2 regions of the Micromonospora sp. NPDC048887 genome follow, and region 1 is predicted to be linked to the other one. Evidence: riboswitches for the same ligand, from Rfam matches in the RefSeq annotation. Region 1 holds a riboswitch; the other holds the start of a gene.
What was found. A riboswitch is a leader RNA that binds a small molecule or an ion and turns the genes downstream of it on or off. The one in region 1 is predicted to bind thiamine pyrophosphate.
Positions count from the first base shown of each region.

Region 1 (6,382 bases):
GGCACGCCAGCCAGAAGGGCTACCGGGTGCTACGGGTCACCCGGTAATCCGGTGTCGCCCACCGGTCCGGCTCGGGCAGGATGCCCGCGTGGGATACGTGGACGTGGCAGGGGCCGGGCACATCCTCCCGGACGGGCGTGAGCTGTTCAGCGACGTGTCGTTCCGGGTCGGTGAGGGCGCCAAGGTGGCACTCGTGGGCCCCAACGGCGCCGGCAAGACCACCCTGCTGCGGATGGTCGCCGGTGACCTGCCGGTGAAGACCGGCGCGATCGCCCGCTCCGGCGGGCTGGGCGTGATGCGCCAGTTCATCGGCATGATCGGGGACGAGTCCACGCTCGCCGACCTGGCGCTCTCCCTCGCCCCGCCGGCGCTGCGCGACGCCGGGCGGCGGCTCGCCGAGACCGAGGCGGCCATGCGGGCGGCCGAGGTTCGCGGCAAGTACAGCTCCGCCGCCGCCAAGACCCAGCTCGCGTACGCCGAGGCGCTCGCCGCCTGGGGTGAGACCGGCGGGTACGACGCGGAGGTCCTCTTCGACACCGTCGCCACCATCGTGCTCGACCTGCCGTGGGACAGCGCCCGGGAACGGCCCGTCCGCACGCTCTCCGGCGGCCAGCAGAAGCGCTTCGCGCTGGAGTTGCTGCTGCGCGGCCCCGACGAGGTGCTGCTGCTCGACGAGCCGGACAACTTCCTCGACGTACCCGGCAAACGCTGGCTGGAGGCGCGGCTGCGCGAGTCGGCCAAGTCCGTGCTCTACGTCTCGCACGACCGGGAACTGCTGGCGCAGACCGCCGACCGGGTCGTCGCGGTGGAGGGCGGCAGCGCCTGGGTGCACCCGGGCGGCTTCGCGAGCTGGCACTCCGCGCGGGTGGCCCGGCACGCCCGCCTCGACGAGCTGCGCAAACGCTGGGACGAGGAACACCAGAAGCTGCGCGAGCTGATGCTGATGTACAAGCAGAAGGCCGCGTACAACGACGGGATGGCGTCGCGCTACCAGGCCGCGCAGACCCGGTTGCGCAAGTTCGAGGAGGCCGGGCCGCCGCCCGTACCCCCGAAGGACCAGGACATCCGGATGCGCCTGACCGGCGGGCGGACCGGCAAGCGCGCGGTGATCGCCGAGCAGCTGGAGTTGGACGGCCTGACATACCCGTTCGACCTGGAACTCTGGTACGGCGACCGGGTGGCGGTGCTCGGTGCGAACGGCACCGGCAAGTCGCACTTCCTGCGGCTGCTGGCGCGCGGCGGCACCGACCCGGAGCCGGGCAACACGCCTGTCGACGGCGCGGGCGCGCTCGCGCCGGTCGCGCACGGCGGCGTGGTCCGGCTCGGCGCGCGGGTCCGGCCCGGGCACTTCTCGCAGACCCACGACCGGCCGGAGCTGATGGGCAAGACCCTCGTCGAGGTGCTGTGGCGCGGCGACGACCACCGGGCCGGCATGGACCGGCACGCCGCGATGGCGGCGCTGTCCCGGTACGAGCTGGCCGGTCAGGGCGACCAGCGGTTCGGCACGCTCTCCGGCGGGCAGCAGGCCCGCTTCCTGGTGCTGCTGCTGGAACTGTCCGGGGCGACGCTGCTGCTGCTCGACGAGCCGACGGACAACCTCGACCTGGCCTCGGCCGAGGCGTTGGAGGCCGGGCTGACCGCGTTCGAGGGAACGGTCGTCGCTGTCACCCACGACAGGTGGTTCACCCGTACCTTCGACCGGTTCGTGCTGTTCCGTGGCGACGGCGACGTGGTGGAGACACCGGAGCCGGTCTGGGACGTGGGCTGAGCTGCTACCCGAGGGTGGGCCCCGGGGAGCGGGCATAGGGTGGATCTCGTGAGTGAGATGACCTTCCGCCGGCTGGGCGACTCCGGGCTCGTGGTGTCCGTTGTCGGTATCGGCTGCAACAACTTCGGCCGCAAGCTCGACCTCGACGGCACCCGGGCGGTGGTGGACGCCGCGCTCGACGCCGGGATCAACTTCTTCGACACCGCCGACATCTACGGTGAGCCGCAGGGTGCCTCCGAGGAACTGCTCGGTCAGGCGCTCAAGGGCCGCCGCGACGACGTGGTGGTGGCCACCAAGTTCGGCATGGACATGAACGGCGCGAACGGGCCGGACCACGGCGCCCGGGGCGCTCGCCGCTACATCGCCCGCGCCGTCGAGGCGTCGCTGCGCCGGCTCGGCACCGACCACATCGACCTGTACCAGATGCACGAGCCCGACCCGGGCACCCCGATCGACGAGACGCTGGCCGCTCTGAACGACCTGGTGACCGCCGGCAAGGTGCGCTACCTGGGCAACTCCAACTTCGCCGGGTGGCAGATCGCCGACGCCGACTGGACCGCGTCGTCGCAGGGCCGTACCCGGTTCATCTCCGCGCAGAACCACTACTCGCTGCTGGAACGCGGCGTCGAGGACGAGGTCATCCCGGCCTGCGAGCGGTTCGGCCTGGGCATGCTGCCGTTCTTCCCGCTCGCAAACGGGCTGCTCACCGGCAAGTACAAGCGGGGCGAGGCGCCCCCGGCCGGTAGCCGGCTGGCCGGTGGCGGCCGGTACGCCGAACGGCTGGCCGCCGCGCGCTGGGACGTCATCGAGGCGATCGAGGCGTACGCGGCCGAGCGCGGCATCAGCATGCTCCAGGTGGCCATCGGCGGCCTGGCCGCCCGTCCCGCCGTAACGTCGGTGATCGCCGGCGCGACGACCCCAGAGCAGGTGAAGTCCAACGCCGAGGCGGGAACCTGGCAGCCCTCAGACGAGGACCTGGAGGCCCTGGACGCCATCCTCTGACGCCCGCCCCACCGTCCGCGCGTCGATCTTGCAGTTTCTGCCCCTCGGGTGCCCGTTTCGCGGCTTCTGCGGGGGCGACAACTGCAAGATCGGCGCGCGTTGGCGTGGGAGGAACGTTACGGAGGGCTTCCGTACGGGCGGGAGGCGTCGTACGGTAGGCCGCAAGTGACCCACGGGAGCCCGGTGCGGACCGGGCTGAGAGGGGGGCTGGGAGCCCCCGACCGTCGAACCTGATCCGGGTAATGCCGGCGCAGGGAGGAGCGTTGCCGTGCTGTCCCTGGGACGACTGCATCTCATCACCGACACCCGGCCGGGGCGTGACCCGCTCGCCGTGCTGCGTGCCGCCCTGCCCGTAGCGGGCGCCGACCTCGTCGTACAGGTGCGTGTGGAGGACGACGCCACCGACCGGGAGGCGTACGAGCTGGCCCGGCTGGTGGTCGACGCCTGCCGGCCGTACGGGGCGCGGTGCCTGGTGAACGACCGGCTGCACGTGGCGCTCGCGGTGGACGCCGCCGGGGGCCACGTCGGCGCGGACGACCTGCCGGTCGCAGCCGCGCGCCGGGTGCTCGGCCCGGACGCCGTGCTCGGCGCGACCGCCCGCGAGCCGGCCGGCGCCCGCGTGGCGGTGGACGCGGGCGCGACCTACCTGGGCGTGGGCCCGTGCCACGTCACCACCACCAAGGCCGGCCTGCCGGATCCGATCGGCCCCGAGGGGATACGCGCGGTCGCCGAGGCGGTGAGCGTGCCGGTGATCGCGATCGGTGGGGTCACCGCCGGGACCGTGCCGACGTTGCGGGCCGCCGGGGCGTACGGGGTGGCGGTGGTCGGCGCGCTCAGCCTGGCCGCCGATCCCGCACACGCCACCGCCGAGCTGATGCGGGCGCTGACGTGTTAAAAGGGGGCCCTTCCTCTACCGGAGGCGTTAAAAGGGGGCCCTTCCTTACCGACGTGGCGGTGGTGGGGGGCGGGCCGATCGGGTGGGCGATCGCGTGGCGGTGCGCGCAGCGCGGACTGCGCGTGGTGGTGCACGACGACCGGCCCGGGTCGGGCGCCTCGTCGGTGGCCGCCGGGATGCTGTCGCCGGTCGCCGAGGTGTACTTCGGTGAGCACGAGCTGACCGCGCTGCTCGTCGAGTCCGCCGCCCGCTGGCCCGGTTTCGCAGCCGAGCTGGCCGGGGCGAGCGGCGTCGACATCGGGTACCGCACCGAGGGCACGCTCGTCGTCGGGCTCACCGCCGACGACCTGGCCGAGGCGGGGCGGCTGTGGTCGTACCAACAGGGTCTGGAACTGCCGATCACGCTGCTGCGGCCGTCGGAGCTGCGCGACCGCGAACCGGCGCTGGCGCCGCGCGTGCGCGGCGGCGCGGTGGCCCCCGGCGACCACCAGGTCGACCCGCGGCGGCTGGTCGCCGCGCTGCGCACTGCCGCCGAACGCGCCGGTGCGGAGCTGCGCCCCGCCCGCGTCGGCGCGCTGTCCGACGTGGACGCCCGCGTCACGGTGGTCGCGGCCGGCTGCGGCGCGGCGGCGCTGACCAGCCTGCCGGTCCGCCCGGTGAAGGGCCAGGTGCTGCGGCTGCGCGCGCCGGGCGGCGGCCCGCCGGGCTTCCGGCACGTGATCCGGGGGTACGCGGACAGCGAGTCGGTCTACCTGGTGCCCCGGGACAGCGGTGAGGTCGTCGTCGGGGCGACAGTCGAGGAGCGCGCCGACACCGCTGTCACCGCCGGTGGGGTGCTGACGCTGCTGCGCGCCGCCGCCGAGCTGGTGCCGGAACTCGTCGAGTACGAGCTGGCGGAGGCCGTGGCCGGGTTGCGTCCCGGTACGCCGGACAACGCGCCGATCATCGGGCCGCTGCCCGGGCGGCCGGGCGTGCTCGCGGCCACCGGGCACCACCGGCACGGCATCGTGCTCACCCCGGTCACCGCCGACCTGGTCACCGAACTGATCGTCACCGGCGAGCCGGATCCCGCGCTCGCCCCCTTCACCCCGGATCGCTTCGGGAAGGAGCGCACGTGGAACTGATCGTCAACGGCACCGGCCGGACGCTGCCCGACGGTGTCACAGTCGCCGAGGTGGTCCGCGCGGTCACCGACCGGGAGCGCGGGCTCGCGGTGGCGGTGAACGGTGAGGTGGTGCCGCGCGGCGGCTGGTCGGCGAGCGTGCTGCGCGACGGCGACCGGGTCGAGGTGCTCAGCGCCACCCAGGGCGGGTGAGCGGATGTCCACGCTTGAGATCGGTGGGGTCACGTTCGGCTCCCGGCTCGTCCTCGGCACCGGCGGCGCGGCCAACCTGCACGTGCTGGAGCAGGCGATCCGGGCCTCCGGCACCGAGCTGGTGACGTTGGCGCTGCGCCGGGTGGACACCACGCCCGGTGGGTCGGGCGGCCTGCTCGACCTGGTGGAGCGGTGCGGCGTACGGCTGCTGCCGAACACGGCCGGCTGCCGTACCGCCGTGGAGGCGGTGAAGACGGCGCACCTGGCGCGGGAGGCGTTCGACACCGACTGGGTGAAGCTTGAGGTGATCGGCGACGAGCGCACGCTCCTGCCCGACGGGGTGGAGCTGCTGCGCGCCGCCGAGGAACTGGTGGCGGACGGGTTCACGGTGCTGCCGTACACGTCGGACGATCCGGTGCTCGCGCGGCGGCTGGCCGACGTGGGCTGCGCGGCGGTGATGCCGGCCGGGTCGCCGATCGGTTCCGGACTGGGCATCGGCAACCCGCACCACATCCGGCTGATCCGGCAGTCGGTCGACGTGCCGGTGGTGCTCGACGCGGGCATCGGCACCGCGTCCGACGCGGCGCTCGCGATGGAGCTGGGCTGCGACGCGGTGCTGCTGGCGAGCGCCGTGACCCGGGCCGCCGACCCGGTGGCGATGGCCACGGCGATGCGGTACGCGGTCGAGGCCGGGCGCCTGGCGTACGGCGCGGGCCGCATCGCCCGCCGCTTCCACGCCCAGGCGTCCACCCCCGACGAGGGACGGCCCGACCTGTGACCGCCCTACGCGTCGCGGATCTTGGTACGGACACGCCCCCGCAGGGGCGGCCGCGTACCAAGAACTACACCGGCTCGACCGGGGTCGTGCTGTTGACCGATCGTCGGGTGGCGCGGAGGCGGCTCGTTGACGTGGTGGCGGGGGCCGTGGGTGGGGGAGTGCGGTGGGTGGTGCTGCGGGAGAAGGACCTGCCCCGCGCCGAACGCCTCGCGCTCGCCGTCGACCTGCGCGCGATCCTCGCCGAGGCGGGCGGCACGCTGATCGTCGCCGGACCCGACCCGCTCGACGGGGACGCGGTGCACCTGCCCGCCGCCGGCCCGTACCCGCCGCCCGCCGTCGGACTCGTCGGCCGCTCCTGCCACGACGCCGCCGAGTTGGCCCGGCTCACCACCGAGCACTACGCGACGCTGTCCCCGGTCTACGAGACAAAGACCAAACCCGGCTACGGCCCGCCGCTACGGGCGGCCGGACTCGCCGCGCTGGTGAAAGCCAGCCCGCTCCCGGTGCTGGCACTAGGCGGCATCGAAACCCCGGACCAGGTCCACGCATGCGTAGCGGCAGGGGCAACAGGAGTAGCAGTGCTCGGCGCGATCATGCGTGCCCAGGACCCCACCGAAACCGCCA
Region 1 covers NZ_JBEZGA010000013.1:63,828-70,209, forward strand. Annotated here, with positions in the region: gene AB0C17_RS20465 (methyltransferase) at 1-47, shown strand, start outside; gene AB0C17_RS20470 (ATP-binding cassette domain-containing protein) at 89-1,768, shown strand; gene AB0C17_RS20475 (aldo/keto reductase) at 1,808-2,770, shown strand; TPP riboswitch at 2,933-3,044, shown strand; gene thiE (thiamine phosphate synthase) at 3,039-3,665, shown strand; gene thiO (glycine oxidase ThiO) at 3,659-4,789, shown strand; gene thiS (sulfur carrier protein ThiS) at 4,780-4,980, shown strand; gene AB0C17_RS20495 (thiazole synthase) at 4,985-5,758, shown strand; gene AB0C17_RS20500 (thiamine phosphate synthase) at 5,845-6,382, shown strand, end outside.

Region 2 (6,382 bases), on a different contig from region 1:
GGTGGCGGCGATGAAGGACAGCTTCTTCGCCACCGCCTCGTGCTCGCCCACCGGGCGGCCCCACTGGACCCGGTCCGCCGCCCACTCCCGGGCCACGTTCAGCGCCCACTTGCCGGCGCCGACGCACATGGCCGGCAGCGAGAGCCGGCCGGTGTTCAACGTGGTCAGTGCGATCTTCAGGCCCTTGCCCTCACCGCCGATCACATTCTCCTTCGGCACGAAGACGTCGTGGAACCGGGTGAGGCTGTTCTCCAGGCCACGCAGCCCGACGAAGGAGTTGCGCCGCTCGACTGTGATGCCGTCGCTGTCGCCCTCCACCACGAACGCGGTGATGCCGCCGCGCCGCCCCTCGCCGGCCGGCACCCGGGCCATCACCACGAGCAGGGTGGCGAGTGTGCCGTTCGTGGCCCAGAGCTTCACCCCGTTGAGCCGGTAGCCGGTGCCGTCGGCGGTGGGCTCGGCGGTGGTGGCGAGCCGGGCCGGGTCGGAGCCGACGTCCGGCTCGGTGAGCAGGAACGCGGAGACCTCACCGGCGGCGAGCCGGGGCAGGAACCGTTCCTTCTGCTCGGGCGTGCCGAACATCTTCAGCGGCTGCGGCACGCCGATCGACTGGTGTGCGGAGAGAAGCGCGCTGACCGCCGGGTTCACCGAACCGACGAGCATCAGCGCCCGGCAGTAGTGCAGGTTGCTCAGCCCGAGCCCGCCGTGCTTGCGGTCGATCTTCATGCCGAACGTGCCCAGCCCGGCCAGGCCGTGGAACACCTCGTCGGGGATGTGGGCGTCCCGCTCGATCGCCTCGCCGTCCACCTCGGACGTCAGGTACGCGCGCAGCGCGCCGAGGAACTCGTCCGCGCGGGCCACCTCGGCCGGGTCGGGGCGGGGCCACGGGTCGATCAGGTCGAGCCGGAACCGGCCGAGGAACAGCTCCTTGCCGAAGCTGGGCCGGTCCCAGGCCGATTCGCGGGCCGCCTCGGCGACCTGGCGGGCCTCCTTCTCGGAGACCCGGCCCGCCTCGGTGGGCAGCGGCCCCGCGCCGTCGGGTGACTCGGGCCGGCTGTTGTGTGTCGTGGTCACGGCTGCCTCCTCGTCGGTCCGGCTGCGTCGACGCGTTCGACGAAAACGACGCTACCCCCGGGTGTTACCCAGGGGTAGCGCCGCGTGCACGTCCGATTTGGCGGACGGTCAGCCGCCGGTGAGCGTCTGCGGGTCGTCGTCCTCGTCGTCGATGTCGTCCTCACCCCAGTTGCGACGGCTGAACGGAAGGATCGCCCAGAAGATCAGGAACCAGAGGCCGGTGAGCGCGCTGAGCAGGAACGCGATCGGCCGGTCGAGTACGAAGTCGGAGACCAGCAGGACCGAGCTGACCATCGCGATGAGCATGAAGAACAGGCCGCCGGTGGCCATCCGGTGGGCGAAGCGGACCAGTTCCGGCTTGCGTCCCTGGCGGAACAGCGCCCGGTGGAACGCCACCGGAGAGATGATCATGGCGGCGGACGCGGCGGCGGTCAGCAGCGCCAGGATGTAGATGTCGCGCTGGAACTCGGTGGTCCGGTCGAACCCGGCACTGAACGGCAGCGTCAGCAGGAAGGCGAACAGGATCTGCACGCCGGTCTGCGCGACCCGCAGCTCCTGCAACAGGTCGGCGAAGTTGCGCTGCCAGCGTTGCTTCTCGGATTCCTTCGACACTCGCGGACCTCCCCGGGAGACGGCACGGCCGGCGGGAAACGCCCACCGGCGCACCGCCTGTGCCCCGTACGGATGATCACGAAACCGGCTCAGGAACCCCTGCGGATCCGGCCTGCGTACCGGGCTTCCAGTTCGGCGTTGTGCTCGTCGCCGCCGGTGATGTTCGCGGACAGGTAGACCGGCGGGCGCTGCCCCGCCGCGACCAGCCGGGCCACCACCTCGGCGACGATCTGCTGGGCGAGCAGCGCGGCGGTGATCGAGGAGACCGCGCCGACCGCGCCGCCACCGGGCAGCGGCAGCGTGGCGTCGCCGTACGGGGCGCCGTTGTCCAGCACCACGTCGGCGAAGTCGGCCAGCTTGCGGCCGGACGGGTGCCGCGAGGTCATCCGGGCCGAGTGCCGCGCCGAGGTGATCGCCACCAGGCCGTGCCCGCGTTCCTTCACGATGGACGCGAACTCGACCATCGCCCCGTTCACGCCCGAGTTCGAGGCGAGCACGAACACGTCCTGCGGCCGGATCGGCGCCAGCTCGTAGAGGCGGTGCGCCACCGCCGGGTCGCGTTCCAGCTTCGGACTGAGCACGTCGGCCGGGTCGCCGCCGACAAGCACCAGGTCACGCAACGCGATCCGGTTGGTGGGCACCAGCCCGCCGGCCCGCCCGGCGATCTCCATGGCCAGCGCCTCGGAGTGCCCGGTGCCGAACGCGTGCACCACCCCGTCGGCGCTCACCGCCGCCGCGATCAGGTCGGCCGCGGCGGCCACGTTGCGTCGCTGCTCGGCGGCGACCCGGCCGATGGTCTCGGTCACCACCGCCAGGTACGCCTCGGCGCTCACCGTCATGCTTCCTCCGTTTCCGCACACCGGGCGAGGATCGCCTCGGCCAGCGGGCCGGGCGCCTCGTCCGGGATCCAGTGGCTGACCCCGGACAGCGTCACGAACCGGTAGTCGCCGGTGACGTGCGCGGCGCAGGCCTGCGCCGCCGTCCGGCCGATCGCCACGTCCTTGTCGCTCCAGACGAACGTGGTGGGCACCCCGACCGGGGCGACCGCCTTCATGTCCGCCCCGGTCATCGCGCGATACCAGTTCAGCGCCGCCGTCAACGCCTCCGGCTCGCGCATCCGCTCGGCGTACCGGGCCACCGCGCCGGCGTCGCCCACCCCGCTGAGCAGCCTGCGCAGCGCGGTGGCGTTCAGGGCCAGGAGCACCTTCTCCGCCGTACCCGGCTTGCGGAACAACGTGATGTAGGCGGACTTGACCTTCTGCCGCGGGTCGGTGGCGAGCGCGTGCCCCATCGCGGCCGGGTGCGGCACCGACACCGCGGTCAGCGTCCGCACCCGCTCCGGGTGCGCCGCCGCCAGGCCCCACGCGACGATCGCGCCCCAGTCGTGGCCGACCAGGTGCGCGCGGCTCACCCCTAGTGCGTCGAGGACCGCCGCCGCGTCGGCCACCAGCTCCGGAATCCGGTACGCCCCGACGTCCGCCGGCCGAGCGCCGGGCGAGTAGCCGCGCTGGTCGAGCGCGTACGTGCGCAGCCCGGCGGCGTGCAGCGCGGGCGTGACCGCGTCCCACTCGCCGGAGTGCTGCGGGAAGCCGTGCAGCAACAGGACCGGGTCACCGTCCCCGGGGCCGCCGGCGCGTACCTCGAACGTCAGTCCCCGCGTATCCACCAGCATGATCGCCACCCTACCGACACTCGCCCTGCTGGGCCGGGGCCCATTGTCGGTGCTAGCGTCTGCGACGAGACAACTTCACATCCGACAGGGGAGCGCACAGCGCTGAGAGTGCGGGCCGGTGCCCGCAGACCCTCGAACCTGATCTGGGTAATGCCAGCGCAGGGAGTTCGGTCGACCTCCAGCCGCGTCGCCGTCCGGTGACCACCGGGCGCGGCGTGCGTCTTCTCCTGGTTCACCTCGACGAACTGGGAGCCAACCGTGAACCACACCGACAGCAACCGCTGGCGTACCGTCGACATCGTCGTCGCCTCGGTCATCGCCGTCGCCTTCGGCGTCGTGTTCTGGGCCTGGGGCCTGCTCTGGAGCGCCACCGACGCGGCGTTCGCGTTCTTCCCGCCGGCCCAGGCCGTGCTCTACGGCGTGTGGCTGATCCCGGCGGTGCTCGCCGGCCTGATCATCCGCAAGCCGGGCGCCGCCCTGTACTGCGAGACGGTGGCCGCGATCGTCTCCGCCCTGCTGGGCAGCCAGTGGGCGGGCATCGTGATCCTCCAGGGCCTGATGCAGGGCATCGGTGCCGAGCTGGCCTTCGCGGCGTTCCGGTACCGCTCGTTCAAGCTGCCGGTGGCGGTGCTGGCCGGTGCGATGACCGGCCTCGGTGCGGCCATCTTCGACTTCGTCTACTGGAACAAGGCGCTCGACTTCGCCTCCTACCGCCTCCCGTACGCGCTGATCACGATCGTCAGCGCCACGATCGTCGCCGGCTTCGGCGCGCACATCCTCACCCGCGCCCTGGCCAACACCGGCGTCCTGGACCGCTTCCCCGCCGGCCGCGACCGAGCCCTGGTCTGACGGCTCGCACCACCCCACCCACCCCGGTGATCAAGGAGTTCGCGTCCGCCGGGCACGGTTTTCCGGACGCGAACTCCTTGATCACGCAGGCTGGGGCGGGAGAGGGGTGGTGGGGGGTGAGCGGGGTGGTGCTGCGGGGGTTCGGGTGGCGGCACGGGGGACGTCGGCGCTGGGCTCTCCGTGGGGTGGATCTGCGGGTGGAGAGCGGCGAGCGGGTGCTGCTGCTCGGGCCCTCCGGGGCCGGTAAGAGCACCCTGCTGGCCGCGCTGGCCGGGCTGCTGCCGGAGGACTCCGGCGAGCAGGAGGGCACCGTCGAGATCGACGGGCTCGATCCGCGTAAGGCCCGCGAGCGCGTCGGCATCCTGTTCCAGGACCCGCAGACCCAGCTCGTGATGGCCCGCTCCGGCGACGACGTCGCGTTCGGGCTGGAGAACCGCGGCGTACCGGCCGACGAGATCTGGGCCCGCGTCGACGAGGCGCTGCACCGGGCCGGCTTCCCGTACCCCCGGGACCGCCCGACCGCCGCGCTCAGCGGCGGCGAGCAGCAGCGGCTGGCGCTGGCCGGCACGCTCGCGCTGCGCCCCGGCCTGCTGCTGCTCGACGAGCCCACCGCCAACCTCGACCCGGCCGGCGCCGCCCTGATCCGCCGGGCCGTCGCGGACGCGCTCGACCCGGACACCACGATGATCCTGGTCGAGCACCGGGTCACCGAGGCGTTGCCGCTCGTCGACCGGGTCGTGGTGCTCGAACCCGGCGGCGGGGTGCGCGCCGACGGGCCACCCGACGTGGTCTTCGCCGCGCACGGCGACACGCTGGCCGCCGCCGGGGTCTGGGTACCCGGCCACGTCGCGCCACCCCGGCACGCGGCCGCGCCGCCCGGCGACGTGTTGCTCACCGCGGAGCGGCTCGGCCTGCCGCCCCGGCTGAACCCCACCGACCTCCGGGTACGCGCCGGCGAGGCGCTCGCCGTCCTCGGCCCCAACGGTGCGGGCAAGTCGACGCTGGCGCTGCTCCTGGGCGGCCTGCTGAGACCCGGAACGGGCGCGGTCACCGCGTCGGCGGAACTGGCCGGGCGGGACGCGCGCACTCCCCCGCACCGCTGGCGGGCGCCCGCGCTGGTACGCCGGATCGGGTCGGTGTTCCAGGACCCGGAGCACCAGTTCGTCACCGCCACCGTCCGCGACGAGCTGGCGCTCGGCCCGCGCCGCACCGGGCAGCCCGAGACGGCGGTGACCGCCACCGTGGACGAGTTGCTGCACCGGCTGCGGCTGGACCGGCTGGCCGGCGCCAACCCGTACACCCTCTCCGGTGGTGAGGCGCGGCGGCTGAGCGTGGCGACGGCCCTGGCCACCGCGCCCCGCCTGCTGATCTGCGACGAGCCGACGTTCGGCCAGGACCGGCGCACCTGGCTGGAGCTGGTCGACCTGCTGGCCGGGCTGCGCGACGCCGGGCACGGTGTGGTCGCGGTGACCCACGACGCGGACTTCGTGGCCGCGCTGGCCGACCGCACGCTCACAGTGGACCGCTCCTCCGCCGGGGTGGTCCCGTGATCGACCTCGAACCGGTCGCCGCGCCCGGTGCGGCGCTGGCCCGGCGCAACCCGGTGGCCAAGCTGGCCGCCGCGCTGGTCTTCACAGTCATCCTGGTGGCGACGCTCGACCCGGTCGCCCCGGCCGTCGCCATCGCCGTCGAACTCGCGGTGCTGCCGCTGTTCGGCGTCCGCTACCGGGTGCTCGCCCGGCGGGCCTGGCCGCTGCTCGCCGGTGCCGTCGGCATCCTGGTCACGCTGGTGCTCTTCGCCGCCGACCGCTCCGGCCGGGTGCTCGTCGAGGCCGGCCCGGTCCTGGTCACCGAGGGCGTGCTCGTCACGGCGCTGGGCCTGGTGCTGCGGATGCTCGCCGTGGCGCTGCCCGGCGTCGTCGTGTTCGCCACCACCGACCCCACCGACCTGGCCGACGCGCTGATCCAGAACGCGAAGGCGCCCGCCCGGTTCGCCATCGGGGCGCTGGCCGCCTTCCGGATGGTGCCGCTGCTGGAGCAGGAGTGGCGGATGATCAGCATGGCCCGGCGGGCCCGCGGCGTGGACGCCGGCCGCAACCCGCTGGCCAAGCTGCGGCTGTTCGCGTCCACCGCGTTCACGCTGCTGGTCGGCGCGATCCGGCGGGGTACGCGGCT
Region 2 covers NZ_JBEZGA010000002.1:78,967-85,348, reverse strand. Annotated here, with positions in the region: gene AB0C17_RS03540 (acyl-CoA dehydrogenase family protein) at 1-1,074, opposite strand, end outside; gene AB0C17_RS03535 (DUF6328 family protein) at 1,183-1,686, opposite strand; gene AB0C17_RS03530 (SIS domain-containing protein) at 1,776-2,525, opposite strand; gene AB0C17_RS03525 (alpha/beta hydrolase) at 2,522-3,358, opposite strand; TPP riboswitch at 3,435-3,541, shown strand; gene AB0C17_RS03520 (ECF transporter S component) at 3,617-4,207, shown strand; gene AB0C17_RS03515 (ABC transporter ATP-binding protein) at 4,324-5,757, shown strand; gene AB0C17_RS03510 (energy-coupling factor transporter transmembrane component T) at 5,754-6,382, shown strand, end outside.
Region 2: linked by a shared signal. The riboswitch ahead of AB0C17_RS03520 (ECF transporter S component) and the one ahead of thiE (thiamine phosphate synthase) in region 1 are both predicted to bind thiamine pyrophosphate.